Linked DNA regions of Streptantibioticus cattleyicolor NRRL 8057 = DSM 46488. Each later gene encodes a partner of the first gene's protein in a complex. Links are inferred from orthologs where the notes say so. Each region holds a gene or a part of one and is shown on either strand. Other genes may lie near its edges. The genes, in order: dnaG and dnaB.

Evidence for each region.
Region 2: the proteins of dnaG (region 1) and dnaB are in contact, whole or in part, in a crystal structure (PDB 2R6A), measured with the Geobacillus stearothermophilus proteins. The link is inferred for Streptantibioticus cattleyicolor NRRL 8057 = DSM 46488 from one-to-one orthologs. Residues at the interface, in WP_049624496.1 of Geobacillus stearothermophilus: Lys456, Leu457, Leu458, Pro459, Ala460, Asn463, Ala464, Leu467, Leu535, Leu536, Ile537, Ala538, Gln544, Glu545, Asp548, Tyr549, His552; in WP_033016901.1 of Geobacillus stearothermophilus: Ser13, Glu15, Ala16, Gln18, Glu91, Leu92, Asp94, Ala95, Val96, Pro97, Thr98, Ala99, Ala100, Asn101, Tyr104, Tyr105, Ile108.

Annotation. Positions count from the first base shown.
Region 1 is NC_017586.1:1,639,620-1,654,779, forward strand. The notes cover bases 7,899-10,832. They hold dnaG (DNA primase), read right to left. Parts: upstream 10,348-10,832; coding sequence 8,449-10,347; downstream 7,899-8,448. Other genes in these bases: SCATT_RS07110 (RNA polymerase sigma factor), read right to left, coding at 7,899-8,345; SCATT_RS07120 (GNAT family N-acetyltransferase), read right to left, coding at 10,401-10,832. Also shown: SCATT_RS07050 (helix-turn-helix domain-containing protein), read left to right, coding at 204-1,433; SCATT_RS39365 (hypothetical protein), read left to right, coding at 1,489-1,929; SCATT_RS07060 (hypothetical protein), read left to right, coding at 1,926-2,144; SCATT_RS38905 (hypothetical protein), read left to right, coding at 2,141-2,317; SCATT_RS07065 (hypothetical protein), read left to right, coding at 2,410-3,078; SCATT_RS07070 (glycine-rich domain-containing protein), read left to right, coding at 3,240-3,725; SCATT_RS07075 (hypothetical protein), read left to right, coding at 3,786-3,986; SCATT_RS07080 (hypothetical protein), read left to right, coding at 4,081-4,356; SCATT_RS07100 (hypothetical protein), read left to right, coding at 5,221-5,508; SCATT_RS07105 (FGGY family carbohydrate kinase), read left to right, coding at 5,535-6,995; more of SCATT_RS07110, read right to left, coding at 7,017-7,898; more of SCATT_RS07120, read right to left, coding at 10,833-10,865; SCATT_RS07125 (NAD(P)/FAD-dependent oxidoreductase), read right to left, coding at 10,862-12,124; SCATT_RS07130 (deoxyguanosinetriphosphate triphosphohydrolase), read right to left, coding at 12,403-13,698; SCATT_RS07135 (sirohydrochlorin chelatase), read right to left, coding at 14,245-15,033; SCATT_RS07140 (gamma-glutamylcyclotransferase family protein), read right to left, coding at 15,109-15,160. UniProt on the Escherichia coli protein: RNA polymerase that catalyzes the synthesis of short RNA molecules used as primers for DNA polymerase during DNA replication.
Region 2 is NC_017586.1:3,311,122-3,326,288, reverse strand. What follows is about bases 4,320-7,260. They hold dnaB (replicative DNA helicase), read right to left. Parts: upstream 6,898-7,260; coding sequence 4,741-6,897; downstream 4,320-4,740. Other genes in these bases: SCATT_RS39550 (hypothetical protein), read right to left, coding at 4,320-4,568. In the rest of the region: SCATT_RS14830 (IS3 family transposase), read right to left, coding at 1-200; SCATT_RS14820 (hypothetical protein), read right to left, coding at 394-867; SCATT_RS39555 (hypothetical protein), read right to left, coding at 864-1,268; SCATT_RS14815 (TnsA-like heteromeric transposase endonuclease subunit), read right to left, coding at 1,265-3,862; more of SCATT_RS39550, read right to left, coding at 4,026-4,319; SCATT_RS14800 (MATE family efflux transporter), read left to right, coding at 7,369-8,739; rplI (50S ribosomal protein L9), read right to left, coding at 8,887-9,333; rpsR (30S ribosomal protein S18), read right to left, coding at 9,351-9,587; SCATT_RS14785 (single-stranded DNA-binding protein), read right to left, coding at 9,631-10,197; rpsF (30S ribosomal protein S6), read right to left, coding at 10,273-10,563; SCATT_RS14775 (hypothetical protein), read left to right, coding at 10,825-11,142; SCATT_RS14770 (lipid II:glycine glycyltransferase FemX), read left to right, coding at 11,262-12,380; SCATT_RS14765 (alanine racemase), read left to right, coding at 12,437-13,468; SCATT_RS14760 (glycosyltransferase family 87 protein), read right to left, coding at 13,640-15,154. UniProt on the Escherichia coli protein: The main replicative DNA helicase, it participates in initiation and elongation during chromosome replication. Travels ahead of the DNA replisome, separating dsDNA into templates for DNA synthesis.

The DNA.
Region 1 (15,160 bases):
ACAAGCGCCCCCGTCCGGTCCTCCGGGACCAGGCGGGGGCGCCTTTTCCATGTGACCACGTCGCCGAGGTCTCCTCGCGTAGGGGACTCCACACCGGGTTTCCCTCCTGGGTACCTTGCATGTGTGGAAGCCCCTACGGATGGAGCACGGATGCCTCGCCGCTCGCTTGCCCGCTGGCGCCTCGCACTAGAAGGGGCGCACTGATGGTGGAAGAAGCTGAAGAGATTGGCCGCCGTGTGCGGCGTGCACGGCTTCGCCTCGGTAAGACACAAGCTGACCTCGCCGCCGCACTGGGCAAAACTCAAGGCTGGGTCTCGAAGATGGAGAGCGGCCACATTGAACTCGACCGCGTGGGGCTGCTCAACTTGCTTGCTTCGGAGCTGCATGTTCATCCGAACGACCTGATCGGGCGCCCGTACAATAGCTCGCCCGCAGAGAATCAGTGGCAGGTCGCCGCCACCTCCATTATGCGAGAGTTGCGCCGGTACGATCTTGCCCCTGTGTTCGATGGCACTCCCCGATCTTCCTCTCAGCTCTGGCAGGAAACTACCCGGCTCCATCGCCTACGCGACGCCGCCGCCAACGTGGCGATCATGGAGGTACTTCCCGATCTGTTTCGGGAAGCGCGCGCGCTCGCCGAGGTCGCGACAGGACGCGAGCGTGAGGAGGCTTTCGCGATCTACGCCGTGTGCTGCAAGTTCGCCCACACCGCAGCGCACGCCCTGGGGCACCCCGAGCTGATCGCTATGGCCTGTGAACGGGCCGCCTGGTCAGCGCGCCTGTCTGGTGACCCCATGATGCCGGCCGTGGCTGACTGGATGCGCGTGTGGGACATGTGGGCCACAGCGGACTGGGACGATGCCGTGGCGCTGTCCGACAAGGCCATTCAAGGCATCCAGCGGGAGTACGACCGAGGGGAACCCCTCGCGGTACGCACCTGGGGTTCGCTGCAACTTCGGGCAGCCGTGTCGGCGGCGCGCGGGGGACGCCATGCGGAAGCAGAAGATCGGGTTGCGCAAGCCAAGGCTGCCGCCGAACGGTTGAGCGCGTGCGGCGGTCCTCCGGTGTACGACCGACACAGCCTGACCTTCTCCCCGGGGAACGTGAAGATCCATGCGATCAGTGTTGCCCTTGAGATGGGCCAACAACGGAAGGCGTTGGCCATAAATCGAAAGACATCGAAAGAGCTGATTGCCTCTCTGCCCAACTCGCGCCAAGGCCACCACCATATGGACCTCGCCAGGGCATGGCTGTGGGACGGGAACCGGGACAAGGCGCTCAAGGAGTTGGAGGAGGCCGAGCGAATCGCCCCGCAACTCATCCGGAATCATCCCATCGCCCGGTCAACGTTGCGCAGCATCGTCTACGCGGAACGCGCGAGCACCCGCGAGAAGCTCCGCCGCATGTCAACGCGGTTCCACCTCGACGGCTGAAGGCCATATTCCTCTGATTCATATTGAGCGGCTGCCAGCGTCCTAGCTTGCACGCATGGCCGAGCAGACCGCGAAGCAACCGTCCGCCGCACGGGGCGCTGGATTAACGGCTGGCGCCTCGTTTCACCCCCGACTCGGAGACCTCGCGCACGATCTCGCCAGGGGCAAAGTCGGTGTCGTCGTCGCCGTGCCCAGTGAAACCTCGGCGTCATACCATCTGCGTCCTCCTGGTGGCGGCTCAGAGTGGACTGCCAAGTCCAACGGCACCACCTTGCGCCCTGTTGCTGTGGGGGTGACCCATGTGGTCCCGCAGCGCCAGGACGCGGTGTACGACCATCGCGCCCAACACGTCTCCCTGCCCGTGACCGTCCACTACGAGGACGGTGGCGCATCGGAGTCGGTACTGATTCTCAGCCCTTCACATGTCGAGCAGTACTACACCCAGCTTGGACGGCTCATCGAGCGTCGGAAGCAAGCTCGGGAGCGGAACAAGTGAGCGCGGCCACGCCGTCATGGATCCGCCACGGCGTCCCGGCCTACGACCCCGCCACCGGCATGTACGGCACCGTGGCCGGGATCGGCGAGCCGTACACGCTGCCCGGGCCGCCCGACGTGGTCTACCTGCGACCCCTCGGTGGCGGCATCGAATGGCGCGCCGACATCCACCAGGTGCAGCCGGCGCTCACGCCGGTCCGCGGGGGGCTGCGGTGACCGGCCACCCGCCGCGGCTCCCCGGCGGCACGCTCACCGCCCGCACCGCCCCGGTGCCCAAGGCGGTGCTCCCCGACCTGACGCTCGTGCGCCGCGTGGCCGAGGCTTTGCGCGCCTGGGCCGCGGAGCCGCCACCGATCGCCCCGGACGCCGCTCGGCCGCGCACCCCGTAAGCCGCCGGCGCCCCGGCGGAGAGCATCGGCCCGCACGGGGCGTCGGCCATCAGCACGACCACCGAAATCCCAGACCGAGGAGAAGGCCGACCGTGGCCGACAGGACAGGCACCAGCCCGCGCAGGTACATCTACCAGGGGCGCACGGTGCCCTACATCACCACCTGGTCCACCGAACTCCGCCACGCCCGGCCCCTCGTTGTCCGACGCGGCCGGGACGGAGGGGAATACCTGGGGTACCAGGATGAGACCCGGTACGACCGGGACACCTGGGGCGCGTTGTGGGTCCGGCAGGGCATCGCCCGCGGCAAGGGGGCGCCGGAGTGGGCCGCCGTGCACGCGCTGCGGCAGCGCCGCGCCATGTACGACCTCCTCTGCCAGGTGTGCGGCGCCACCACCCTCGACGGCGTAAGCGAGCAGCAGTTGTATCTCCTGCACGCCGCCGGCGGACGGCAGATCGAGGAGGGCGAGCGCACCGCGTCGCCTCCGGTTCACCCGGCCTGCGCGGTCGAGGCGATCGAGGCGTGCCCAGCCCTGCGCGCCGGCGGCTACGTGGCGGCCTGGGTGCGGGACTCTCTGCCGTGGGGCGTTGTCGGCATGTTGCACGACTGGCGGGACCCCACCTCCTTCAGCCCCGCCAAGGTCGCCTTCGGTTCTTCGGGGATCCGCTGGATGGTTGCCCATAGCAAGATCGTGACCCTCGAAGGCGTCACCCCCGTGTCCCCGGACGAGCTGTGCGACCTCGCCGCGCCCACCCCATGACTCCGCCGTCGCCCGGCGTACCTGGGGAGGCGGTCGGGCGACGACGGTCCCGGGCCTGACGGCCCACGTGAGCACCCGGTCCGGCCGGAGAGCCCTGCGCAGGTCAATCAGCCGGACCGGGCCGACCAATCCCGAAAGACTGATCAGGAAGGACACGCTACATGACAGTGTGTGATCAACTGGGTGTGCGCGAACTCCTGCCCGCCACCGACCGGGCAGGGGTGATCGCTACCGTCCTGCGCGCGAACCCGGGGATGGACCACGGCACGGCCGAGCGCATCGTGGACGAGGCGATCAAGTTCGTCGTCGCCGCCACCACCTCCCCGGGGCGCGGGCTGCGCCCGTCGCGGATCGTGGACGAGGGGTGGCACGCGCTGATCCTGCACACCCGCGTGTACGCCGCGCTGTGCGGCCGGCTCGGCGGCTTCGTCCACCACGTCCCCGAGCCGCCGAACGCGGCGCGGCACGACCCGGGCGCGCTCGCCCGTACCCAGGACGCCATCCGCGCCGCCGGCTACCAGCCGGACCCCGCGCTGTGGTTGCCGCCGAGCGACACGTCAATCCCGGTGGCCGCGTCGTGCGAGCACTCCCCGCCCGGCCCGGAGGGGACGTGCACGGAGAGCTGCGCCCCCAGCGGCCCGAACTGACCGATCCGGCCGTGTCAGCGGTCGATCCCCCGTACCGTCGAGGTAGAGCAAGGAGGCACGATGGCTGACTGGATCAATTCGGACCGCGCCACGCAACTGCGCGCGTACCGCGAGGCCCAGACCGCGCACAGCTACACCCGCACGGTCGGCCGTTGGCGCAAGCGCGTGGTCCACCACGACGGCTTCACGATGGTGACCGACCCCGAAACCGGCACGGTCTACACCAGCGTCTACGGCCGCCCTGCGCAAGACACCGAGTAACCCCGCGGCGCCATCGGCTCCGGCGCCGCATCGGCCCCGCCCGCGCGCTGTCTCGTGCAGTGCACGGGCGGGGCCATCCGCCGACGGAGACCCGATGACCTATTACGCCTGGTGCGCCGGGCACCGCTTCCCGGCTCAGCCCGCCCCCGGCTCTGATCTGGTCCTCGTGGGCGTACTGAACAGCGGACCGGGGCCGCCGTGGGCTGCGTTCGCCTGCGGCAGCCACTTCGCGGCCTACGGCATGGTGCCGCTGAGCAGCCACCCGACCGGCGCCCACACGCTGCCGGCCGACCACGACGGGCGCCCGATACCCGTGCCGGCCCCGGACGTGCCCAGGCTCCACCGGAATCTGATGGGCCGCTGCGAGTAAGGCATGGCGCTGCTCGTCACCCCGCCGATGGCTGACTGGCTGGAGCGTTGACGACGGCCAACCAGCTTGGGTCGGCCCCTTCTTGGGGCCGACCCTTCTGCTTTCGTGATCCTTTGCACTTCGGCCGAGCATGGGCCGAGCTATCGATCTTGCACTGCCGTTCGGGTGAACCTTGGGCTTTGCGCGCCGTGCCTGCGTCGCAGGTGAAAACCTTCCTGCGATTCTGCGGTGGAGTGGGGCGGGTGGGACTCGAACCCACGACCGACGGATTATGAGTCCGCTGCTCTAACCGGCTGAGCTACCGCCCCTCACGGCGTGCCGTGCTGTGTCGTGCACATCGTCTGCCGCAGCATAGCCGCTCATACGATCTGTCGCCCTCGCGGGTAACAAACACACGTGCAGACGTTCTTGGAAGGCGGCTTCGTCCTGGAACGCCCGGTTTCCGGCGCGGTGGGCCGCGTGACGGGGGTCACTGGAGGGGGCTCCGGGGCGGCACACCAAAAAGGACCCCGGGTGGGGTCCTTGCGCTGGGCTCCCCCGACTGGACTCGAACCAGTAACCTGCCGGTTAACAGCCGGCTGCTCTGCCAATTGAGCTACAGGGGATCGAGCTCCCCCGACTGGACTCGAACCAGTAACCTGCCGGTTAACAGCCGGCTGCTCTGCCAATTGAGCTACAGGGGAACGCTCCGGTGCCTCGAATGCGCCCCGTTCCGGTTCCCCGGACGGCGCGCCCTCGGTGCGAGACATACATTAGCGCAAGTGGGGGGGTGCTCCGCCAACCGGTTCCGCCGGGGTTGTCCCGCGGTCACCGCGGGTAGGCGGCGGGCGTCCCCAGCATCCGAGGCGAGGGAAGGGTGGAGCCATGCGCTACCGGCTGACGTTCATCACCGGGGTCGCGGTGGGTTACGTGCTCGGGGCCCGGGCCGGGCGGGAGCGTTACGAGCAGCTCCGCAAGGCCGCGCAGGGGGTCGCGCAGAACCCGGCGGTCCGCAACAGCGTGGAGGCGGTCGGGCTGCAGGGGCGGGCGCTGGCCGGGAAGGTGGGCGCCAAGGTCGGCGACCGGCTGCCCGGGTCCGTCACCGATCGCGTGCGTCACCTGCGGGAACGCGCCACGGCCGAGGACGACGAGTGGGGCACCAGCAACACCTGAGGACGGATACGGCATGATCTGCCCCTATGGGGATAGTCGCCGGCTTGGACAGTTCGACCACAGGCACCACCGTCGTCGTCTGCGACACGGACACCGGTGCCGTACTGCGGCAGGGCTACGCCCCGCACCCGTACGACGGTGAGGGCGAGGGCGGCCAGGGCAGGCGGATCGAGGCCGATCCGCAGTCGTGGCTGCTCTCCCTGGGCGAGGCGGCCAAGGACGGGCTGCTCGAAGGGGTCCAGGCGATCGGGGTCTCCGGGCAGCAGCACGGGATGGTGGCGCTGGACGCGGGGGGTGTGCTCGTCCGCCCGGCGATGCTGTGGAACGACAAGCGGGCGCAGGCCGCCGCCGCCGACCTCACCGAGGCGCTGGGCGGCCCGACCGGCTGGGCGGAGGCGGTCGGCTCGGTTCCGCAGGCCGCGCACCCGGTGGCCAAGCTGCGCTGGCTGGCCCAGCACGAACCGGCCTCGGCGCAGCGGGTGGCCGAGGTGCTCGCCCCGCACGACTGGCTGGTGTGGCAGTTGCTGGGGCGTCCGGCGCACCGCACCACCGACCGGGGCGACGCCTCGGGCACCGGTTACTGGTCGGCGGCGACCGGTGGCTACCGCATCGACCTGGTGGAGCTGGCGCTGGGCCACCGGGTACGGCTGCCGGAGGTGCTCGGCCCCGCCGACCCGGCCGGCCACACCCCGGAGGGGCTGCTGATCTCGGCCGGCACCGGGGACAACATGGCCGCGGCGCTCGGCCTCGGGCTCGGTCCGGGGGACGCCGCGGTGGTGCTGGGGGCCTCCGGCACCGTCTTCGCCGTCCACCACGAGGCGCTGGTGGACCCGTCGGGCACCATCACCTCGTACGCGGACGCCACCGGCCGGCATCTGCCGGTGGTGCAGACCCGCAACGCGGTACGGGTGCTGCGGGGCGCCGCCGATCTGCTGGGGACGGACCTGGCGGGGGTCTCGGAGCTGGCGCTGCGTTCGACGCCGGGGGCGTACGGGCTGGTGCTGCTGCCGTATCTGGAGGGCGAGCGCACCCCGCAGTTGCCGCACACCGCCGGGCTGCTGGCGGGGCTGCGGCGGGAGAGCATGAAGCCGGAGCACCTGGCCCGGGCGGCGGTCGAGGGCATGCTGTGCGGGCTGGCGGACGCGCTGGACGTGCTGCGCGGGCGCGGGGTGGAGGTGCGCCGGGTCTTCCTGCTCGGTCCGGCCGGTGAGCTGCCCGCGGTGCAGGCGGCGGCGCCGGCGCTGTTCGGTGTGCCGGTGGTCGTACCGCCGCCGGCGGACTACGCGGCGCTGGGCGCGGCCCGGCAGGCGGCGTGGGCGCTCGGCGCGCAGCAGGGCGCCCTTTCGCCAGCGGAGCCGCCGCACTGGCAGACCGCTGCCTATCGGCTGCTGGAGCCGGGTGACGACCTCCCGGCGGGCGCGGCGGTGCGCCAGCAGTACACGGCGGTGCGGGAGCAGACCCATCCGGGTGCCTTCGCCGCGCTGTGACGCCGGCCGGTGGCCCCGCGGTCAGTCGAGGTAGCCGCGCAGTTGCTCGGCGAAGGCGTGGTCGCGGAGTTTGCCGAGGGTCTTGGACTCGATCTGGCGGATGCGTTCGCGGGTGACGCCGAAGATCCGGCCGATCTCCTCCAGGGTGCGCGGGCGGCCGTCGAGGAGGCCGTAGCGGAGCTGGACGACGCGGCGTTCGCGTTCGCCGAGGGTGGACAGGACGGCTTCGAGGTGTTCGCGCAGCAGCAGGAAGGCGGCGGACTCCACGGGTGAGGCGGCGTCGCCGTCCTCGATCAGGTCGCCGAGGGCCACGTCGTCCTCGTCGCCGACGGGGGCGTGCAGCGAGACCGGCTCCTGGGCCAGGCGCAGCACCTCGCCGACGCGTTCCTCGGTGAGGTCGAGCTGGTCGGCGACGTCGGCGGCGCAGGGTTCGTAGCCGCGTTCCTGGAGCAGCCGGCGCTGGACCCGTACCACGCGGTTGATCAGCTCCACGACGTGGACCGGGACGCGTATCGTGCGGGCCTGGTCGGCCAGGGCGCGGCTCATGGCCTGGCGGATCCACCAGGTGGCGTAGGTGGAGAACTTGTAGCCGCGGGCGTAGTCGAACTTCTCGACCGCCCGGATCAGCCCGAGGTTGCCCTCCTGGACGAGGTCGAGCATGGTCAGGCCGCGGCCGACGTAGCGTTTGGCGACCGAGACCACCAGCCGCAGGTTGGCCTCGATCAGCCGGCGTTTGGCGATGCGGCCGAGGACGACGAGGCGGTCGAGGTCGCCGGCGAGCCGGGTGTCGAGGTCGGGGGTGTGTTCCAGCTTCTCCTCGGCGAAGAGTCCGGCCTCGACCCGGCGGGCGAGTTCGACCTCCTCCTCGGCGGTGAGCAGCGGGATGCGGCCGATCTCGCGCAGGTACTGGCGGAACAGGTCGGCGGAGGGTCCGGCCGCCTCCTCGCGGGGCGGGCGGTCGTCCTCGTCGGCCCCGGAGGCCTCGGGGGTCTCGGGGGTCTCGTCCGGCGGTGCGGCCGGGAGCGATTCGGGGTGCGCCGGTGCGCGGCCCTGGGCCGGTACGCGCTCCAACAGCGGCTCGGCGAGGGCGAGTCGGGGCCGGCCGGGCGCTTCGATGGACGGCGGGGCGTCGCCGCCCGGCGCGGGCTCGGCCGCGGCGGCGCCGGCGGCTGGGGCTGGGGCGGTCCGGGACTGGGTCTGCACGGGGGCGGCCTCCCGACTTCGCGCGATCACGGTCTCGGCGGCGCGCGGGAGTGGAACGGCTGCGGCCCCGCCGCCCGCCGCCCCAAGGCACACCGTGAGCGGGCGGCCGGGGGCATGCGGCGTTCCGCCTTCCGAGGACTCAGGCACCGCACCCCAGTGTGCGCTACGACACACCCCGACTACGAGGGGTGTGCGCTCAGTTTCTCTGGGAAACCCCGGCGGGGGCGCGGGAGTTGCCCCCGCGCCCGGGTCACAGCGCGGCGGCGCCCTGGTCGCGCAGGCGCTTGCCGTACTGCTGGAGCGCCCACAGTTCGTTCTGGACGGCGGCGGCCTGGTCGGGGGCGGCGTTCGGGCCGAGGCGGGCGAGGGTGGCGCGGACCTCGGTGATCCGGCGGTCGACGGCGTGCAGGCGGACGGCGACGAGGTGTTCGCCGGCGTAGATGGCGTCGGCGGCGCGGCGGGTGTGCGGGGGTTCGACGGCCAGCTCGGTGACGAGGGCGCGGACCGAGTCGTCGGGGGCGGCGTCGCGGACCCGGGCGAGGTAGCCGTCGTCGGCGGTGGTGACCCCGCCGGCCTCGGCGATGGCGCGGCGGACGGCGGCGTAGGGGGCGCCGGTGAACTCGTCCTCGCCGTAGGCGTCGAAGGCGGGGGCGACCAGGTGCGGGTGTTGCAGGGCGAGCTTGAGCAGTTCGCGTTCCACCCGGTGGGCGGGGCTGCGCAGGTCGAGCCGAGGGCCGGTGGGGCGGGGCGGGGCGGCGGCGGGGCGCGGCGCGCGGGCGGCGGACGCCGGGCGGCCGGGGTCGCCGCCGCGGGCCCGGTCGCGCTGCCAGCGGGCGAGCTGGGCGACCCGGCGGACGACGAACTGCTCGTCGAGGATGCCGAGCATGGCGGCGAGCTGGACGGCGTACTCGTGCTGGATCGCGGTGTCCTTGATCCCGGCGACGATCGGCGCGGCCTGTTCCAGGGCGGCGGCGCGGCCCTCGGCGGTGTCGAGGTTGTGGCCGGCCACGGTGGAGCGGATGGCGAAGCCGAAGAGCGGCTGAGCGGTGTCGATCAGGTTGCGTACCGCGGCGTCGCCCTCGGCCAGCCGCAGCTCGCAGGGGTCCATGCCGCCGGGGCTGACCGCGATGGAGGTGCGGGCGGCGAACTTCTGGTCGTCCTCGAAGGCGCGCAGCGCGGCGCGCTGGCCGGCCGCGTCGCCGTCGAAGGTGAAGACCACCTGGGAGCCGGAGTTGTCCATCAGCACCCGGCGCAGGATCTTGATGTGTTCCTCGCCGAAGGCGGTGCCGCAGGTGGCGATGGCGGTGGTGACCCCGGCGAGGTGGCAGGCCATGACGTCGGTGTACCCCTCGACGACCACGGCGCGGCCGAGCTTGCCGATGTCCTTCTTGGCCAGGTCGATGCCGTAGAGGACCTGGGACTTCTTGTACAGCGGGGTCTCGGGGGTGTTGAGGTACTTGGGGCCGTTGTCGTCGTCGCGCAGTTTGCGGGCGCCGAAGCCGATGACCTCGCCGGTGATGTCGCGGATGGGCCACATCAGGCGGCCCCGGAAGCGGTCGATGGGGCCGCGGCGGCCTTCCGAGGCGAGGCCGCAGAGCAGCAGTTCCTTGTCGGTGAAGCCCTTGCCGCGCAGGTAGCGCACCAGGTGGTCCCAGCCGGCCGGGGCGTAGCCGACCCCGAAGTGCTCGGCCGCCGCCTGGTCGAAGCCGCGTCCGGCGAGGAACTTGCGGGCGATCTCGGCCTCGGCGCCGTCGAGCTGCTCGGTGTAGAACAGCGCCGCCGCCTTGTGGGCCTCGACGAGCCGGGTGCGTTCGCCCTGCTGGCGTCCGGGCAGGTAGCCGCCCTCGTCGTAGCGCAGGGTGATGCCGGCCTTGGCGGCGAGGCGCTCGATGGTCTCGGAGAACGACAGGTGGTCGAGCTTCATCACGAAGTCGATCGTGTCGCCGCCCTCCTGGCAGCCGAAGCAGTAGAAGAGCCCCTTGCTGGGGCTGACTTGGAAGGACGGGGACTTCTCGTCGTGGAAGGGGCAGAGCCCCTTGAGGTTGCCGCCGCCGGCCGGGCGGAGCTGGAGGTATTCGGCGACGACGGCGTCGATCGGGACCGCGTCCCGGACCGCCTTCACATCCTCGTCCCTGATCCGACCTGCCACGGATGGATTCTACGGGTCCGGCGGGGCGCTCCGGTGAGGTTGACGGTGGACGGTCACAGCGGCTTGATGGTGAACAGGAAGTGCGGGCCGACGCCCTCGATCATGAACTCGTCGCCGCCGACCGCGAAGCCGTGGTGCTCGTAGAAGCCGCGGGCAGAGGTGCGTCCGTTGCACCACACGATCCGGGCGCCGCGGGCCGCCGCCTCGGCGAGCCCGGCGCGCAGCACGGCGGCCCCGTACCCGTGGCCGCGCAGCTCGGGGGCGCTGGCCATGCCGCGGAAGCGGTAGGCGGGGCCCTCCTCGCCGGGCAGCGGCTCGGGGAAGAAGGTGACGCAGGCGGCGAGGGCGCCGTCCGGGGTGTACGCGGCGATGTGGAACGTGGCGGGCTCGGCGTCCTCGGCGAAGACGGCGCTGCCGGGCGGACGGCCCGGGCGCAGCACCGCGCGGCGCAGCTCGAAGATCTCCTCGACGGGTACGACGGCGGTGCGGGCGCTCGGGCCGGGCGCTGGTCTGCTCATTCCAGGAAGGATGTCAGAGGCACCGCGGGGTCGGCCAGGCGCTCGGGGTCGACGGTCCGGCGGGAGCCGATGAGCCGCTGGAGCTGGTCGGTGACGTCCCAGACGTTGACGTTCATGGCGGCCTGGACGCGGCCGTCGGCCAGCCAGAAGGCGATGAACTGGCGCTTGCCGACGTCGCCGCGGCAGACCACCTGGTCGTAGGAGCCGGGGGCGGCGTGCCCGGAGAACTCCATGCCCAGGTCGTACTGGTCGGTGAAGAAGTAGGGGACGCGGTCGTAGGCGATCTGGTGGCCGAGCATGGCGCGGGCGGCGGTAGGCCCTCCGTTGAGGGCGTTGGCCCAGTGTTCGACGCGCAGCCGGGTGCCGAGCAGCGGGTTGTCGGCGGCTGCGCAGTCCCCGGCGGCGAAGATGTCGGGGTCGCTGGTGCGCAGCGAGGCGTCGACGGCGATGCCGCCGCCGTGGGCGCGGTCGACCACGGTGAGCCCGGCGGCCTCGGCGAGTCCGGTGCGGGGGGCGGCGCCGATCGCGGCGAGCACGTCGTGGCAGGGGTGTTCCTCGCCGTCGTCGGTGCGGACCGCGAGGACCATGCCGTCCTGGCCGGTGATCTCGGTGAGCCGGGTGCCGAAGCGGAAGCGGACGCCGTGCTCGCGGTGGAGGCCGGCGAAGACGCCGCCGAGTTCGGGGCCGAGGACGGTGTGCAGCGGGGTGGGTTCCGGCTCGACCACGGTGACCTCGGCGCCGTAGGAGCGGGCGGCGGCGGCGACCTCCAGGCCGATCCAGCCGGCGCCGGCGATCACCAGGTGGCCGTTGTCACGGCCGAGGGAGGCGAGGACGCCGCGGAGCCGTTCGGCGTGGGCCAGCCGCCGCAGGTGGTGGACGCCGGCCAGGCCGGTGCCGGGGATGTCCAGCCGGCGGGGTTCGGCGCCGGTGGCCAGCAGCAGCTTGTCGTAGCGGAGCGCGGTGCCGTCACCGAGCGCGACGGTGCGGGTGTTGCGGTCGAGCTGGACGACGGGCTGGCCGAGGTGGAGCTCGATGTCATGCTCGGCGTACCAGGCGGCGGGGTGGACGAAGACCGAGTCGCGTTCCTCCTTGCCCAGCAGGAAGCCCTTGGACAGCGGCGGGCGTTCGTACGGGTGGTCGCGTTCGTCCCCGATCAGGATGACCCGGCCGGTGAACCCCTCCGCCCGCAGGGTCTCGGCGGCCTTGGCCCCGGCCAGCCCGGCTCCCACGATGACGAACGTCTGATCTGCGTCGACCACTGTGCGCCTCCTCGCGCGGCATCCCCCGGCGAACCGTCTCACGGGAGGGTCCCGCACGGCGCGGCTCGCGTGAAGAGCGCCGCACCGGCTCGGGGCCTCCCGTCGTCCCTGTTGCGATCTCCATGGTGCAACGCCGGACGTGGCGGGTCACAGCCGGTGTCGCACGGGGCGCGCGGCCGGCGGTACGCGGATCCCGCGCGGCGCGGGGCGTCCGGCGCGCGGCCGGCGGGGCGGGTACGGGGGTCAACTCCCGTGATGCGGCAGTGCGTCGGCAGGCGTCAGGTGGTCAGCCGGGCGTGCAGGGCGAGCGCCGCCGCGTCGGTGAGCGAGGCGATCTGGTCGACCACGGCGCGCAGCCGGGCCCGGTCGTCCGGGGCCGCCGCGTACACCTCGCGGAACTGCGGGTCGAGCCCGTCGGGGGCGCGGGCGGTCAGCGCCGCCGCCAACTCGGCGATCACCACGCGCTGTTCGGCCCGGCGGCGTTCCTGGTCGGCGCGTTGCATCACGTACCGGTCGGCGACCGCCTTGAGGACGGCGCACTCCAGCCGTACCTCGCGCGGGACCACCAGGCGGGCGGCGTAGCGGGTGAGGCGGCCGGGGCCGTAGGCGTCCCTGGTGGCGCGTTCGGCGGCCAGGCAGAAGCGGCCGATGAGCTGGGAGGTGGCGTCCTTGAGCCGGGCGCGGGCGAGCGCGGAGCCGTCGTAGCGGTGCGGCCACCATTCCTGGGCGAGGAGCCGGTCGAGGGCGGCGGCGAGTTCGGCGGGGTCGGCGTCGGGGGCGTAGCGGCCGATGGCGACGGCGTGGATGTCGCGCCGTTCGGGGCCGGAGCGGAGCACGGCGGGGTCGAGGTGGCCGGCGTGCAGGCCGTCCTCCACGTCGTGCACCGAGTAGGCGACGTCGTCGGACCAGTCCATCACCTCGGCCTCGAAGCAGCGGCGGCCGGCCGGGGCGCCGGAGCGCAGCCAGTCGAAGACCGGCCGGTCGTCGGGGTAGACCCCGAACTTGGCGGAGCCGGGGTCGGTGGGGTGGCCGCCGCGTGGCCAGGGGTACTTGGTGGCGGCGTCCAGCGCGGCCCGGGTGAGGTTGAGGCCGACACTGACCACCTGGCCGTCGGGTCCGGCGGTGAACCGTTTGGGCTCGGTGCGGGTGAGCAGCCGCAGCGACTGGGCGTTGCCCTCGAAGCCGCCGCAGGCCGCGGCGACCTCGGCGAGGGCCTGCTCGCCGTTGTGGCCGAAGGGCGGGTGGCCGAGGTCGTGGGCGAGGCAGGCGGTCTCCACCAGGTCGGCGTCGCAGCCGAGCGCCGCCCCCAACTCCCGCCCGACCTGGGCGCATTCGAGGGAGTGGGTGAGCCGGGTACGGGGGCTGGTGTCGAACTCGGGCACCACCGAGCCCGGGTCGACCACCTGGGTCTTCCCGGCCAGCCGGCGCAACGCGGCCGAGTGCAGCACCCTGGCCCGGTCCCGCTGGAACGCGGTCCGCCCGGGCCGCTTGTCCGGCTCCGGCACCCACCGCTCGGTGTCGGCCTCGGTGTACGGGGCGGCGAGGGGGTCCGCCACCTGATGTGTCCCGTCCATACTGCGACGGTAACCGCCCGCGCCGACATCGAGCGCGCCAGCCGCGGTGGTGGCCCGCGGTACGCCGCCCACGAGTGCCCCGTGCCGGGGCGCGCGCCCCGGCACGGGGACGCCGTCGCCCAGGCCCGATCGCCGGGGCGGACGTAGAGGCCCCGGAATTGCGGCGAGGGCACGGGACCGGCCGGCCCCCGGCACCGGAACGCCGCCCGGAAGACAACACCCCGCCCACGCGGACGCTCCCGACAGCGCGGCGAGCGAACGGACCGTCCCGGCGAGCGGCCCCGGGCCGCCCATGGCCCGGCGCCCCGTGGCCGGAAGGCAGCGTCCGAGCGCCCCCGCCCGCGCGACCAGGGGACGCAACGGGTCGGCCAGTGACAGCGCGGCACCTCGCCGCCACGGTCCCCGTCCCACGGACGGCCGCGCCCCCCACGGACGCCCCCGGCGGCGCGGCAAGGGCACGGAAACACCGGCGCCCGGCCCCGATCGCCCGGGCGGACGTGGAGGCCCCGGAAGCGCGGCGAGCGGACACCGTGAGCCGGCCGACCCCTACCCCGGCGCCCCCGCGAACGCCCGCGGCGGCCGGTGGGCGGAAGCGCGTGACAGGGCCTCCTCGTAGCGGCGGACGACGAGGCGGGCCAGGGCGGGGTGGGCGCCGAGGGGGGCGGAGACGAGCCAGGGGGCGGCGGTGGCGGCTTCGGCGGCGAAGCGGCCGGGGGCGGTGAAGCAGGAGGCGACGGCGACCCGGTGGATGCCGCGCGCGGTGAGCCGGGCGATGGCCTGCGGGATGGTCGGCCGGGCGGCGCAGGCGTAGCCGGGCAGCACGGGGACGCCGTCGAGGCGGGCGGTGAGCAGCGCGGCGGTACGGGCGGTGGCGGCGGCCGAGTCGGGGTCGCGGGAGCCGGCGGCGGCCAGGACGACCCCGGTGCGGCCGGTGGCGGCGGCGCCGCGGAAGCCGGCCTCGGCCAGCCGGGCGTGGAGCGCCGCGGCGAGCAGCGGGTGCGGGCCGAGCGGGCGGGCGACGGTGACCGCGAGCGGGGCCGCGCGGGCCGCCGCGGCGGGCAGGTCGTGCTTGACGTGGTAGCCGTCGGCGAGGAGCAGCGGGACGAGGACGGCCGGGCCGCGCAGCGCGGCGAGGGCGTCGTCCAGCAGCGGCTCGGCCAGTTCGACGTGGGCGGGGTGGACGGCGACGTCCGGCCGCAGCCGGCGCACCCGGTCCAGCAGTACGGCCAGGGCGCGGCGGGCGGCCGGGTCGCGGCTGCCGTGGGCGACCACCACCATCGTCGGGGCGGCGGGGGGCGCACCGGGCGCATCCGGTGGGGTGGGCGCATCCGTCATGCGCCGAGTGTGGCGAGCGGTCGTTGCGGGCGGATTGCGTGGCGGTAATCGCCCTGTTTACCGGGTGGCGGGCGGTCAGGAGCGCCGTTTCCAGTCGCCGCCGGGGATGCGCCGTCCGTGGGCGCGC
Region 2 (15,167 bases), 1.7 Mb from region 1 along the record:
CGCAGGTGGTCGATCACCTGCTCGGCCTCGTCCGGGGACGGTCGATCTCCTGGGCAAAAAACACGCTGGCGGCCTTGAGAATCTCGTTGGCCCGCCTCAACTCGGCATTCTCTTTCCGGAGTTGCTTCAGCTCCTCCAGCTCGGAGCTGGTCAGGCGGTCGTCGCGCTCGCCGGCGTCGGCCTCGGCCTGGCGAACCCATGACCGCAGGGCCTCCTTGTGGATGCCGAGGTCGCGGGCGACATGCGTCACTGGGCGGCCGGTCGAGCGGACCTCGCGGACGGCGCGCTCGCGGAGTTCATCGGGGTACTTACGTGGTGCTGGCACTGCAGGTGGTTCTCCTTACGCCTGGATCGTAACCCAGGCTTCAAGGACTCCACGAAGATCAGTGCAGCTCACTTCATGCCGATGTTGCTGGTGAGGCCGACTCGGCAGACGGGCCACCGTTCGTGCCCGGAGGCGGTGAAGGCTCCGGCCCGGGCGATCTCCTTCTGGTGGTATTTCAGGGCGAAGTCCAGTACTGCCGTGGTCTTCCCGAGTCCGGGGAACGCGTCCACCGCGACGGCTCCCTTGGCCTTGTCTCCGTCCTGCTGATTGCTGGCGATGATGTCCCACAGGTCCTCATGCAGTGCTTCGAGCTGCGGCGTCTTGAGCGGGCCGAGGTTGGCGTGCCAGACGCTGCGGAGGTGGTCGTACTCCAGCCGCGCCGCCTCGCCGAGGGCAGCGATCTGCTTGGGGGTCAAGATCTCCGGTTGGACGCGGCGGGGTGCCTCGGCCAGGGCCCTCAGCCCCTCCTTGCGGGAGAGCGTGAGGTTGTCCAGCCGGGGACGCGTACCTTCGGCCGGCTCGGTGGGACAGGGCGGCATCATGCGTCCTCCAGGGCGTCGGCGTAGAAGTCATCGGCCGCATCCGGGCCGTCAAGTTCGTCCTCCTCGTCGTCATCGCTGGGCGCGAGGCCTTCGTAGGGCTCGGCCTCGTCAACGCCCGCGCCCTCGACGGTCTCCTCGTCGAGGGCGCGGGCGTCGGCGAAGATCCGGGCGACCGACGGCAGCGTGCGAATGTCGTCGTCCTCGGTGGCGGGCAGGTCGAAGACGGACTGTTCGCGGGCCTGTCGCAGGGCGATGCGCCGCTCGGCCATGGTCAGTCCCAGGCCGAGGTGCCAGCGTTCCAGAAGCTCGGCGACGGCGGTCTCGTCGTCGGGAAAGCGGTACTTTTTACCCGCTAGCTTCCGGGCGAGCTCGATCGCCTGACCGCTGATCGGGAACTTCATCGCCGGTAGTTGATGTTGTCGGGGTCGACATGGATGGGCCACATTCCCTTGGCCTTCGCCCCCGTGTACGGGCTCGTCTCACCGCGATAGCCGTCAAGGCCCTCCCCGTTGTACCGGCATTTGCGGATCTCGACGCCGTAGTGGTGGATCGGCTTCCACTCGGTCTTCAGGAACTCGAAGCCAAGCGCCGGGTCGCGCGGCACCTCGATGTATCCGGCGCGAGCGATCCCGTGTTCGAACATCGCGGACGGCGACAGCCGTAGCCCCGGCACGTACGTATCGAGCAACCCGTCGTGGGGCCTCGCGTGATACACGCAGGCCACCCACTCGCGGATGATCGCCTCCAGCTCGTGGAGGAAGAAGAACGCCTGCTCTTCCGGCCGTTCTCCGCGCGAGAACACATCCGGTCCCTTGTAGCCGGGCAGTGACTCCAGCAGACCTTCGCGCAGGGTCTTGAAGAATCTCTCGATCGGACCCTTGTCCCGGCCCGTTCGCAGACGGGCCGGTTGGATCGACAGGCCGAGACGCTGGCAGACCGAAGTGACGTGCTCGCTGATGAACGGCTTGCCGTGGTCGACCACGATGGTCTCCGGCACGATGGCCGGCCCCGCGACACCCCTCTCTCCGCCGGCCTTATCGTCTCCGCCGCCTGCTTCGAGAGCTTCACGCTCCACGAAGACCGTGCGGGGAATGCCGTGATCGGGCCAGACCGCCGATGCAGGCCAGTCCTTGCCCGCCGGACGGGGACGGTAGGTCTGGAACAACACCGCCGCGACGTCGATGGACTGCGTGGAAACCGGGGTCACCCTGATCCCCGTGACACACCTGTCGTACCAGTCCATCGCAACCGTCAACTCAGCCTGCACCCACTTCAGCGTGATCGGGTCCATCGCGAAGACGTCCAGCCGCGTGGTGTCCATCAGCAGGTACTCGCCCGGCCTCGTCGGCCGCAGCTTCCCGTACGCACCCGTCGGCCTTGCGGCGATGTCCCGGTTGCGTTTCGTGCTCAGCCTGAAGGTCGGCTTGCGCCGCTCCAGCTCCTCGAGCCAGCGATACGCCGTCGCACGAGTCGGCAGCTTCACCTCGCCGCCGCCATAGCGGGCGGCAAGCCGGGGTCCGATGGTACGGATGACCTTGGCCCGGGTCGGCTGTGAGTCCTTCTCATGCTCGGCCATGATCTCCAGGGCCATCTCCACCCACCGCGGATCGGCCCGCCCCAGCCCGCCCATGGTGCCGTCACCATGATCTGGCCTGTTATGAACGAGACCGGCTTCCCGATCTGCCCGGAAGGCCCGAACCCACCGTTTGATGGTGCGTACGCTCACCCCGAGTTCGTCGGCCTTGGCCGCGTACCGCTGCAGCTTGGGAACTGTCGCCGCGTACGGCGCTCTCGGTTCCCCCTCCTCTGGGAACTCGGCGTTCCCCGACCGGAAGCCGTAGAGGACCTCGTTGATGTGGGCGGCGCGCTCACGCACTGCCTGCAACTCCTCGTCGGTGAGCTGTGCCAGCACCACAGAGGCCGCCTCGCGTGGCTCATCGGCCCCGGGCCCCGGCCCTTCCGGGATGATCCCGGCGCGTCCGGAGGCGAGTGCCTCCCGTAGTGACAACCGGAGTCGGCGGCCCCGACCGTCGCGCACCAGGACCTCGTTGCCGGCCGGGGAGGCGAACATCTCCTCCACCGTGACGACTTCGCCGTTGTACTTCAGCCTCGTGCCCACGCCGACACGTACCGCGGACTCGTTCACCCGACCTCCCGAGCGAGGCTCCCGCCCATAAACCGTCGTTTCGCTCTCCGAGGCGTCGATGCCCTGCTCACCGTCCACGACGACCGGGGGAAGTTCGTACCTGCCGGAGCCCGTCACGGCAGCCGTCCCCTGCCGAAGCTCGTGTCGCTCGGACAGAGGCACAGCAAGATCCGTCACGAAGTGCTGGCACCACAGCAGCCGCAGGACAGCCGCCCGGACCCTCCATTCCGGATGGTGCGGAAAGGCACGGAACGCCTCGCCGAGCGAGGCCCCGTACAAATCTGCCTCCCGGATCTCCGCAAGCAGGTCCTCGTTGAAGAACCAGTCGCGCCGGTACCCGGCGAGGAAGCGCAGATTCGCCAGCTCCGTCTCCGGAGGCTCACACCACACCTCGAAGTCCCAGCCGCGACTCAGAACGACCTCGCGGGCCCAGCCGAGCGCGAAGTTCACCTTCGTCCGGCTGAGCAGGTGCCGCGGCTTTACGTCGACGACCAGCGGTACGTCCCTCTCCCGCAGAACGAGGAAGTCCGGCACGTGGCGCCGCAGTCGCTCGTCCACCGTGGTGGAGAGAAGGAACGGCTGGGCGAAGACCGCCGTCACATCCCGGTCGAAGTCGGCGTACAGCAGGCGCGTCAGCTCAAGCCGCGACTCGTAGACAACGTGGTCACGCATCGTGGAGGACCAGTAGGCACCCGAGTAGTGCTTCTGGCCGTGCCGCCAACGGAACGTACGCCACGGCACCGATGACTCGAAGATATCGATGCCTGTCGTCGGCCAGAGCCGGTCCTCGTCGACCTGCCCGTCCGAATAGCGAAGGCTCATCGAGAGTTCGCCAAGCACACGCGGCATACCCACCCCCAACAGCGGGGACGAGCGATGACGGGATCAGACTAGAGATCGCTAACTACCGTGCCCCTGCCCCACACAGAAGTGCCCACTGGGAGCGATGGGCATGCCGACGCGCCCCCTCCGCATGAACCATCGAAACTATGCGCGAGCCAGGCAGGGCCCATCAACGCTGTTCCTCGAAGAAGTCCATGCGCCCCGTCCCGAACGGACCGTTCGCGTCCTCGTACGGGAAGGCGACCTTTTCCCACAAGGCAATCTGACAAATAGTGACAGCCGCCTCGGGGCCCAGTTTCAGAGCACGACGGGAGTCAGCCGGCTCGGTGTACCACTGCTCGATGCACCCCAGCCGGAGAGCCCGCATGCTGTCCTGCCGACCGTCTCCCTCGTACACCACCTTCGTGATGGCTGACACGACTTGGTTGTGGTGGAGGCGGAAGTCTCGCCCAGACGGATCAGTGAGGGAAAGCTGCCAGCTCCACCGGCAGCCTTCGGGAAGCGGATCACCTGGTTCAAGGTCCTCCGGCAGCTCTCCTGAAAAGCCGTACAGGTACGCCGCATTCTCCCCGACCGGAGCTTGAGACCAAGCGATATCACCGAGATAGGGAGAAGCAGCCACAAACGTCTCGGCGATCCTCTGAGTCTCCTCATCTGTGATCCAGTGCGACCCCGAGGGGGTGTGAGAGGCACTACCGGTCTCGACGTTCACTCCATCGACTCCCATTCCTGCTCCTTTCTAGATTCTTCAGTTGCCATCGCGTGGAAGATGGCGGACTACTCAGTCACCTCGACCAGTACGTCTCATCTACATGTCCTACGGGCCAGACACGGGACACAGAGAATGAGAATGGGACACAAGAAATGGGAACCTACAGCTCCGGTCAGACGTTTCCGGCCATGTCCACGAAGCGGGAGTAGTGCCCCTGGAAGGCCACCGTGATGGTGGCGGTGGGGCCGTTGCGGTGCTTGGCGACGATGAGGTCGGCCTCGCCGGCCCGGGGGGACTCCTTCTCGTAGGCGTCCTCGCGGTGCAGCAGGATCACCATGTCGGCGTCCTGCTCGATGGAGCCGGATTCGCGCAGGTCGGAGACCATGGGCTTCTTGTCGGTGCGCTGCTCGGGGCCACGGTTGAGCTGGGAGAGTGCGATGACGGGGACTTCCAGCTCCTTGGCGAGCAGCTTGAGGTTACGGGACATCTCCGAGACCTCCTGCTGGCGGCTCTCGGGGCGCCGGGAGCCGCCCGACTGCATCAGCTGGAGGTAGTCGATGACGACCAGCCGCAGGTCGTTGCGCTGCTTGAGGCGGCGGCACTTGGCACGGATCTCCATCATCGACAGGTTGGGCGAGTCGTCGATGTAGAGGGGACCGGCGGAGACCTCGGGCATCCGGCGGGCCAGCCGCGTCCAGTCGTCGTCCGTCATGTTGCCCGACCGCATGTGGTGCAGGGCCACCCGTGCCTCGGCCGACAGCAGGCGCATGGCGATCTCGTTGCGCCCCATCTCCAGCGAGAAGAAGACGCTCGGTAGGCCGTGCGCGATCGACGCGGAGCGGGCGAAGTCCAGGGCGAGCGTGGAGTTGTGGACGACCAGGCCCTCGGCGACGAAGCTGTGCGTGCCCTCGACCGTCAGGTCGTAGACCGCCTCGGTGCCGTCCGGCTCGTTGGAGACCACCCGGTCCCAGCGCACGTCGGACTCGGCGAGGTCCACCAGCGCCCGCGAGTCGAGCGCCTTGGCCAGGTCGAGCAGGCGGGCCCGGTCGACGGGGTTCCCGGGCCGCCAGTCGTGACCGGCCGGCAGCCCGGCCCGTTCGTTGACCTCGGCCCAGGTCAGCCCGGCCTTCTCGGCCTCGATCAGCTCCCACACCGGCTCCGGGACCGGCCGCCCCTCCGCGCCGGACGGCCCGCCGGGGGCCGCGACGTGGTCGCCGGGGCGCAGCCGCTCCAGCGGAACCCAGCCGCGCAGCGTGAGCATCGGATGGTTGCCGGTGGCCCGCAGCGTGGCGCCGTCCGCGGTGCGCAGCTTCCGCACCGGCTTGACCCCGTTGTGGTGGTACGCCGACGGACGGGCCGCGCGCAGCTTCCAGTCGCCGCCGAGCGTGAGCACCTGGAGGTCCTCGCCGGCCGTGCCACGCCGGACGAACTCCTCGACGGTGATCCACTCCCCCGAGCGGGCCTCCAGCACCCGGCTGCCGGCCGCCAGGCACTTGCCCATCGCCGGACGCGCCGCGATGACGACCATCTGGCCGGGGTGGAGGCCGTTGGTGAGCGCGTCGAGGTCGGTGAAGCCGGTGGGCACGCCGGTCATCTGGCCGCTGCGCGAGCCGATCGCCTCGATCTCGTCGAGGGCGCCCTCCATGATCTCGCTGAGCGGAAGGTAGTCCTCGGAGGTGCGCTGCTCGGTGACCGCGTAGATCTCGGCCTGCGCCGAGTTGACGATCTCGTCCACGTCACCGTCGGCGGCATAACCCATCTGGGTGATGCGGGTGCCGGCCTCGACCAGGCGGCGCAGGACCGCGCGCTCGTGGACGATCTCGGCGTAGTACTCGGCGTTGGCCGCCGTGGGGACGGCGTTGACGAGAGTGTGCAGATAGGCCGCGCCGCCGACCCGGGTGATCTCGCCGCGCTTGGTCAGCTCGGCGGCGACGGTGATGGGGTCGGCCGGCTCGCCACGGGCGTAGAGGTCGAGGATGGCGTTGTAGACGGTCTCGTGCGCGGGGCGGTAGAAGTCACCGGCCTTGAGCACCTCGACCACGTCGGCGATGGCGTCCTTCGACAGCAGCATGCCGCCGAGCACGGACTGCTCGGCGTCGATGTCCTGCGGCGGGACCCGCTCGAAGCCGGAATCGCCCCAGCCGCGCTCCCGGGCTCCCTCGTCCCAGCCGTCCCGGTCACGGCCGCCGTGGTCGCGTCCGCCGCGCTGCTGGTCGCCGCCGCGCCGGAAGCGAGGGGGCGGCAGCCGGTCGCCGGGGCCGTCGGGGAAGGGCGGCTCGGCCGGCGGAGCCTCGCTCCAGTGGCCGTCGACGGGCTCGGGCTGGCTCACCCCCCGCACCTCCTCCCGGTCCTGCGGACCCCCGGTTCCGTGCCACATTCCTACGGCACGCCTCTGACACCTGGACGGCACCCCGCCGAGTTTCCGGCGCGTCGAGGACGGGACCGGTTGACGGCTCCGGGGAAGCCGGAGGACAGCGCGGGTGCCGGTCAACGGTAGGGCCGGCGGCGCCGTCAGCCAAGATGGTTATCCACAGGCCATGTGGATGACGGCCCCCAGCCTGTGGAGAAGCCCGCCAAACCTGTGCACAGTGCGGGGGACAGCGCTGTGGACAACGCCACAGTCACCCTGGGGAAACCGCCCTGACCTGCGATTTCATCATCCACTGGCTGTGTAGGAGAAAAACTTTCCCGCTTGGCGCGAGATCGCGACAAACGGCGCGGAGACGATCACTCAGCGCCACGGAATGTAATGGCCACTTTGCCATTGCATCCCTTACCTGTGGACGATTATCCTAAGCGGGTGTCCTCGGCCCCCGCCCGCAACCGCTCCCAGGGTTCCCCACGGCTGCCCCGGGAGGTCCGGCGCCGCCACGACCGGGAGATCCTGGCGCTCGCCGTCCCGGCCTTCGGAGCCCTGGTCGCCGAACCGCTCTTCGTCATGGCCGACAGCGCCATCGTCGGCCACCTGGGTACCCGGCAACTCGCCGGACTCGGTGTCGCCGCCTCCCTGCTGACAACCGCGGTCAACGTCTTCGTCTTCCTCGCCTACGCCACCACCGCGGCCGTCGCCCGCCGGATCGGCGCCGGTGACCGGCAGGCCGCCATCCGCCAGGGCATGGACGGCATCTGGCTCGCCCTGCTGCTCAGCGCCGTCGTGGTCGCCGTGGTGGTGCCCGGGGCCGGACCGCTCGCCGAGCTCTTCGGTGCCTCCGGCCGGGCGACCGGGTACGCCGTGACGTATCTGCGGATCAGCGCGCTCGGCATCCCCGCGATGCTCGTCGTGCTGGCCGCCACCGGCGTGCTGCGCGGCCTCCAGGACACCCGCACCCCGCTGGTGGTGGCGGTCGCCGGATTCGCCGCCAACGCCGGACTCAACGTGGGCCTGGTGTACGGCGCCGGGCTCGGCATCGCCGGTTCAGCCTGGGGCACCGTGATCGCCCAGTGGGCCATGGCGGCGGCGTACCTGACCGTCGTGGTGCGCGGCGCGCGACGCCATGGCGCCCGGCTGCGCCCCGACGCGGCCGGTATCCGGGCCTGCGCCACCGCGGGCGTACCGCTGCTGGTCCGCACCCTCAGCCTGCGCGCGATCCTGATGGTCGCCACCGCGGTCGCGGCCCGCCTCGGCGACACCGAGATCGCCGCCCACCAGGTGCTCCTCACCCTGTGGAGCCTGCTCGCCTTCGCGCTGGACGCCATAGCCATCGCGGGCCAGGCGATCATCGGCCGTTACCTGGGCGCGGAGGACGCGGCGGGCGCCCGGGCGGCGTGCCGGCGCATGGTGCAGTGGGGGATCGCCTCCGGGGTGGTCCTCGGCGCCCTGGTCGCCGTCGCCCGGCCGTGGTTCATCCCGCTGTTCACCGGCGATCCGGCGGTCCGCGCCCAGCTGATGACCGCGCTGCTGGTGGTGGCGGTCACCCAGCCGGTCTCCGGGGTGGTCTTCATCCTGGACGGCGTACTGATGGGCGCCGGTGACGGCCGCTATCTGGCCTGGGCGATGCTGGGCACGCTGGCCGTCTTCGTCCCGGCCGCGCTCGCCGTCCCCGCGATCGGCGGCGGGCTGACGGTGCTGTGGTGGGCCATGGCCCTGTTCATGGTGTCGCGGATGGCGTTCCTGTGGGCACGGGCCCGCTCCGGACACTGGGTGGTGACCGGCGCGGTCCGCGGCGGCTGACCCCCGGCCGACGGCTGTTTCACGTGAAACGGCCACCAGCCCCCGCCGCCCGTTTCACGTGAAACACGCACGTGCGGCATGCCGGAAGGGCCGGTACCCCCTGCGGGGTACCGGCCCTTCCCAGGCTTACCGGCTGAGCGGCAGGCGTCAGGCCGCGACGACCTCGACGTCCAGCTTGGCCGAGACCTCCGGGTGGAGGTTGACGGTCACCTGGTGCGAGCCGACGGTCTTGATCGGCGACACGACGGCGACACGACGCTTGTCGACCGCCGGGCCACCGGCCTCCTTGATCGCCGAAGCGATGTCGGCCGGGGTGACCGAACCGAAGAGGCGCCCGGCCTCGCCGGCCCGGGTGGCCAGCTTGACCTTGACGTTCTCCAGCTGGGCCTTGATCTCGTTGGCCTGCTCCAGCGTGGCGATCTCGCGGATCCGGCGCGCACGGCGGATCTGCTCGACGTCCTTCTCGCCGCCCTTGGTCCAGCGGATGGCAAAGCTCCGCGGGATCAGGTAGTTGCGAGCGTAGCCGTCCTTGACGTCCACGACGTCGCCGGCGGCACCGAGGCCGCTGACCTCGTTGGTGAGGATGATCTTCATGCTTCGGTCACCCTCTCTCAGCGAGCAGTCGAGGTGTAGGGCAGCAGCGCCATCTCGCGGCTGTTCTTCACGGCGGTGGCGACGTCACGCTGGTGCTGCGTGCAGTTGCCGGTCACGCGACGGGCACGGATCTTGCCGCGGTCGGAGATGAACTTCCGCAGCAGGTTGGTGTCCTTGTAGTCGACGTAGGTGACCTTGTCCTTGCAGAAAGCGCAGACCTTCTTCTTCGGCTTGCGCGGGGGCGGCTTCGCCATGGTTGTACTCCAGTGTGATCAAGAAGTGTGTCGCTTGCCGCCCTTAGAAGGGCGGCTCGTCCGAGTAGCCGCCGCCGGAGCTTCCGCCCCAGCCGCCACCGCCACCCTGGCCGCCGCCGGCCGGGGCACCGGTCGCCCACGGGTCGTCGGCCGGGGCACCGCCGCCGGAGCCGCCCTGCGGGCCGCCCCAGTTGCCACCCTGGCCGCCGCCCGGACCACCACCGTAGCCCTGGCCGCCCCGGCCGCCGCTGGTCTTGGTGACCTTGGCCGTGGCGTTGCGGAGCGAGGCGCCGACCTCGTCGACGTCGAGTTCGTAGACCGTCCGCTTGACGCCCTCACGGTCTTCGTAGGAACGCTGCTTCAGCCGACCCTGCACGATGACGCGCATGCCGCGCTGAAGAGACTCGGCCACGTTCTCGGCCGCCTGCCGCCAGACCGAGCAGGTCAGGAAGAGGCTCTCGCCGTCCTTCCACTCGTTGGTCTGCCGGTCGAAGGTGCGCGGGGTGGACGCGACGCGGAACTTCGCGACCGCCGCACCGGAAGGGGTGAAGCGCAGCTCGGGATCGTCGACAAGGTTGCCGACGACCGTGATGACGGTCTCGCCTGCCATGGTGGGTGACCTCTCGGCGGGTGTGCTGTGCTGCTGGCTGCTCGGTAGCCGTACTCAGCTCCGACGCTTAACGCGTCAGTGCGTTTCCGGACGAAGGACCTTGGTCCGCAGAACCGACTCGTTCAGGTTGAGCTGACGGTCGAGCTCCTTGACGACATCGGGCGTGGCGTTGATGTCGATGACCGAGTAGATGCCCTCGGGCTTCTTGTTGATCTCGTAGGAGAGACGACGACGGCCCCAGGTGTCGACCTTCTCGACCTTGCCGCCGCCGTTACGGACCACGGCGAGGAACGTCTCGATCAGGGGGGAGACAGCGCGCTCCTCCAGATCGGGGTCGAGGATGACCATCACCTCGTAGTGACGCATTATGGAACCCACCTCCTTTGGACTCAGCGGCCACGGCGTTTCCGTGGCAGGAGGGTCATGCATTGCGTCGCAACGGTATCGCCGCCCACTGACATCCGGCCGGGAACGGCCGACGGGTGAAGGGCAGACACCGGTGCAGACGGTACAGACTACCCGGACTCGTCCCCCCGCTTGAAATCCGCCGAAGAACCGGGACAATCTGTATCCAAGGGTGTGCACGAGGCTACGGCGCGCTACCGCGTCGGCTCACGGAGGTGCCCCATGGCACAGACATTCCGGCAATTCCGGCAGCGTCACGTTCTGACCCTCAACACCGACGGCCGGCCGCACCCGGTGGAGAACACCCTCACCGTGATCACCGTGGTGCTCGGTGCCGTCGCCGCTCTCACCTCGCTCTCCCGCGGCCTGCACCTGGTCAGTTCGTGGACCGGGTTGCTCGGCATCGTCTCCGGCGCCTACGGCCAGTACATCTCGGCGACCACCGCCGAGCGCTTCCTGCTGGTCATCGGGCTCGGCGCGGCAGCCGTGGGGTTCTTCATCGGCATGGCCCACGGCGGCCTGTTCGGCGGCGTCGTGTAGCGCGCGGAGCGGCGCTCGGCGGGGTTCACGGCGCAGGGCTTCAGGCCGCCCCGGCGCCCGGTCGCAGTAGAGTTCGCCGGGAAGTCCGGTAGAACCCGCAGCGATGGGGAGCGCCCCGAATGAGCCTGACCCTGAGGACCATCAGCCGTGAGCAGCATCTGGCCTACATCCAGAGCCTGCCCTCGGCGAGCCACATGCAGGTTCCCGCTTGGGCCGACGTGAAGGCCGAGTGGCGTTCGGAGAACCTGGGCTGGTTCGACAAGAACGGCGAGCTCGTCGGCGTGGGTCTGGTGCTCTACCGCCAGCTGCCCAAGATCAAGCGGTACCTCGCCTACCTCCCCGAGGGCCCGGTCATCAACTGGTACGCGCCCAACCTGGAGGAATGGCTCCAGCCGATGCTGGCCCACCTCAAGCGGCAGGGCGCCTTCTCGGTGAAGATGGGGCCGCCGGTGGTCATCCGGCGCTGGGACGCCGCCGCGGTGAAGAACGGCATCGCCGACCCGGACGCCAAGCGGCTGCGGGACGTCGAGGCCACCTTCATCGAGCCGCGCGCCTTCGAGGTCGCCGACCGGCTGCGGAAGATGGGGTGGCAGCAGGGCGAGGACGGCGGCGCCGGCTTCGGTGACGTCCAGCCGCGCTACGTCTTCCAGGTGCCGCTGGAGGGGCGCACCCTGGAGGACGTCCACAAGGGCTTCAACCAGCTGTGGCGCCGCAACATCAAGAAGGCCGAGAAGGCGGGCGTCGAGGTCGTCCAGGGCACCTACGAGCAGCTCCCGATCTGGCAGCAGCTCTACGAGATCACCGCCGAGCGCGACCACTTCCGCCCGCGCCCGCTGTCGTACTTCCAGCGCATGTGGACCGCCCTCAACTCCGAGGACCCCAACCGCATGCGGCTCTACTTCGCCGTGCACGAGGGCGAGGCGGTGGCGGCGGCCACCATGCTGGTCGTCGGCGGCCACGTCTGGTACTCCTACGGCGCCTCGGCCAACCACAAGCGTGAGGTGCGGCCGAGCAACGCCATGCAGTGGCGGATGCTGCGCGACGCCTACGCGCTCGGCGCCACCGTCTACGACCTGCGCGGCATCAGCGACTCGCTGGACGAGAACGACCACCTCTTCGGGCTGATCCAGTTCAAGGTGGGCACCGGCGGCCAGGCCGCGGAGTACCTCGGCGAGTGGGACTTCCCGCTCAACAAGCTGCTGCACAAGGCGCTCGACATCTACATGTCCCGCCGCTGAGCCGACCCGTTCCCGTTACCGTTCCCCCTGATCCACGGAAAGGTCCTGACCGGCCCATGGCGCTCACCCTGTACGTCGACACCGCGCGCTGGCGTGCCCACCACAAGACGGTGGTGGACCAGTTCCCCGGCATCATCCCGGTCTGCAAGGGCAACGGATACGGCTTCGGGCACGAGCGGCTGGCGGAGGAGACCGCCCGGCTCGGCGCCGACATGATCGCGGTCGGTACGACGTACGAGGCCGCCCGGATGAAGGACCTGTTCGGCGGGGACCTGCTGGTGCTCACCCCGTACCGGCTGGGCGAGGAGCCGGTGCCGCTGCCGGACCGGGCGATCCGCTCGGTCTCCTCGGTGGAGGGGGTGCGCGGCCTGGTCGGCGCCCGGGTGATCGTCGAGGTGATGAGCTCGATGCGGCGCCACGGGGTGCTCCCGGAGGAGCTGGGCCGGCTGCGCGGCGCCATCGAGGACGTGCGCCTGGAGGGGTTCGCGATCCATCTGCCGCTGGACCGCACCGACGGCTCGGACGGGGTGCAGGAGGTCCACGGCTGGATGGAGCGGCTGCGGGCGGCGGGGCTCCCGCTGCACACCATGTTCGTCAGCCATCTGAAGGCCGACGAACTGGTCCATCTCCAGCGGCAGTTCCCGCAGACCCGGTTCCGCACCCGGATCGGCACCCGGCTGTGGCTCGGCGACCACCAGGCGACGGAGTACCGCGGCGCGGTGCTGGACGTCACCCGGGTCGGCAAGGGCGAGCGCTACGGATACCGGCAGCAGAAGGCGGCCGGCGAGGGCCACCTGGTGGTCGTCGCCGGCGGCACCTCGCACGGCGTGGGCCTGGAGTCGCCCAAGGCCGTGCACGGCGTCATGCCGCGGGCCAAGGGCGTGGCGCGGGCCGGGCTGGCGACCGTCAACCGCAACCTGTCGCCGTTCGTGTGGGCGGGCAAGCAGCGGTGGTTCGCCGAGCCGCCGCACATGCAGGTCTCCATCCTCTTCCTCCCCGGCGACGTGGCCCCGCCGCAGATGGGGGAGGAACTCGTCGCCCACCTGCGGCACACCACCACCCAACCGGACCGCATGGTCGACCGCTAGGCCTTGTCGTCAAAAGGTCGCCGGCCGTCCGGAGGGCGGTGCCCCGCGGCGTCTGGGGCGTGTGATCGCAAGGCGGAGGGAGGAGAGCGCAGCGGGCTGCGCCGACGACCGAAAACGCCGCGAGCGCGCGTGCCAGGCGCCGCGGGGCAGGCGAGATTTTGACGACAGGGCCTAGGCCGCCTGGTCCGGCGGGGTGCCCCAGCGCACCGCGGTGCCGGAGGAACGGGCGGCGTGGCGGGCGCCCGCCGTGCCGAGCACGAAGACGTCGGGGGCGCCGTCGAGCACGCCGCCGGAGGGGTCGTCGGAGCCGTCCTGCCGTACCGGGTCGTGCTCGGCCCGCAGGATGTCGCGCACCACGCAGGCGCACAGGTAGCCGGTGGCCAGCAGGTGCAGCGCGATCGCCAGGTCGTAGCCGCCCTCGGGCAGCCCCTTGTTGTTGCCGCCGGTGGTGAACGCCAGGTACATCCAGATGCCCAGGAAGTACATGACCTCGCCGGCCTGCCACACCAGGAAGTCCCGCCAGCGCGGCCGGGCCAGCGCGGCCAGCGGCACCAGCCACAGCACGTACTGCGGTGAGTAGACCTTGTTGGTCAGCACGAACGCGGCGACCACCAGGAACGCGGTCTGGGCGAACCGGGGCCGGCGCGGCGCGTACAGCACCAGCCAGGCCAGACCGGCGCACAGCAGCAGCATGAGCACGATGGCGTAGGTGTTGGCGTCCGGCAGCGGGTTGCCGGTCTGCTGGGAGATCAGCAGCCATAGCGAGCCGAAGTCCACCGGCCTGGTCTGGCTGTAGCTGTAGAACTGGGCCCAGCCGGGGCGGATGTGGAAGCCGGTGGCGTCGTGCGCCAGCATCACCGGCACGTTGACCACCAGCCAGGCGACCACCGCACCGGCCAGCGCCTTGGTGAACGCCCGCATGCGTCCCGCCCGCAGGCACAGCAGCAGCAGCGGCCCGAGCAGCAGCGCCGGGTAGAGCTTGGCGGCGGTGGCCAGCCCGATCAGCACCCCGGAGGCGACCGGGCGGCGGCGGGCCCACAGCAGCATGCCGACGGCGGTCAGGGCGAGCGCCAGCAGGTCCCAGTTGACGGTCGCGGTGAGCGCGGCGGCGGGGGCGAGGGCGACCAGCAGCCCGTCCCAGGGACGGCGGCGGTGGGTGCGGGCCACCGCGACCACCGTGACGACCGCGCAGACCAGCAGCATCCCGGAGTTGACCAGCCAGTAGATCTGCTCACGCCGTATCAGGTCCGCGCCGTGCGGGGTGAACCACGAGGCGATCTCCATGAAGAGCCCGGTGAGCACCGGGTACTCCAGGTACGGCATGCCGCCCGAGACCTTGTCCGGGATGTGGCCGAAGTACGGCACCACGTCGTCGGCGAAGCCACGGGCGTAGAACAGGTGCGGGATGTCCGAGTAGCAGGCGTGCGTGTACTGGTCGTTGGCCCCGAAGAACCAGCCGCTGTCGTAGCACGGCAGCTTCTGCACCATGCCCAGGGCGAACAGTCCGACGGCGGCCAGCACGATCACGCGCAGCGGATTCCACCACCGGCCGGCCACCGCACCCATCCGCCGCCCGGCGGGGCCGCCGAGCAGTTCGCTGCCCGCCCGGGCGACCGGGTCGTCCCAGGTGGGCGGCGTGCTCGGGGCTGCCGCTGCGCTCTCGGCGTTCTTACGCGCGGTCGTCATGGCGGACATCCTG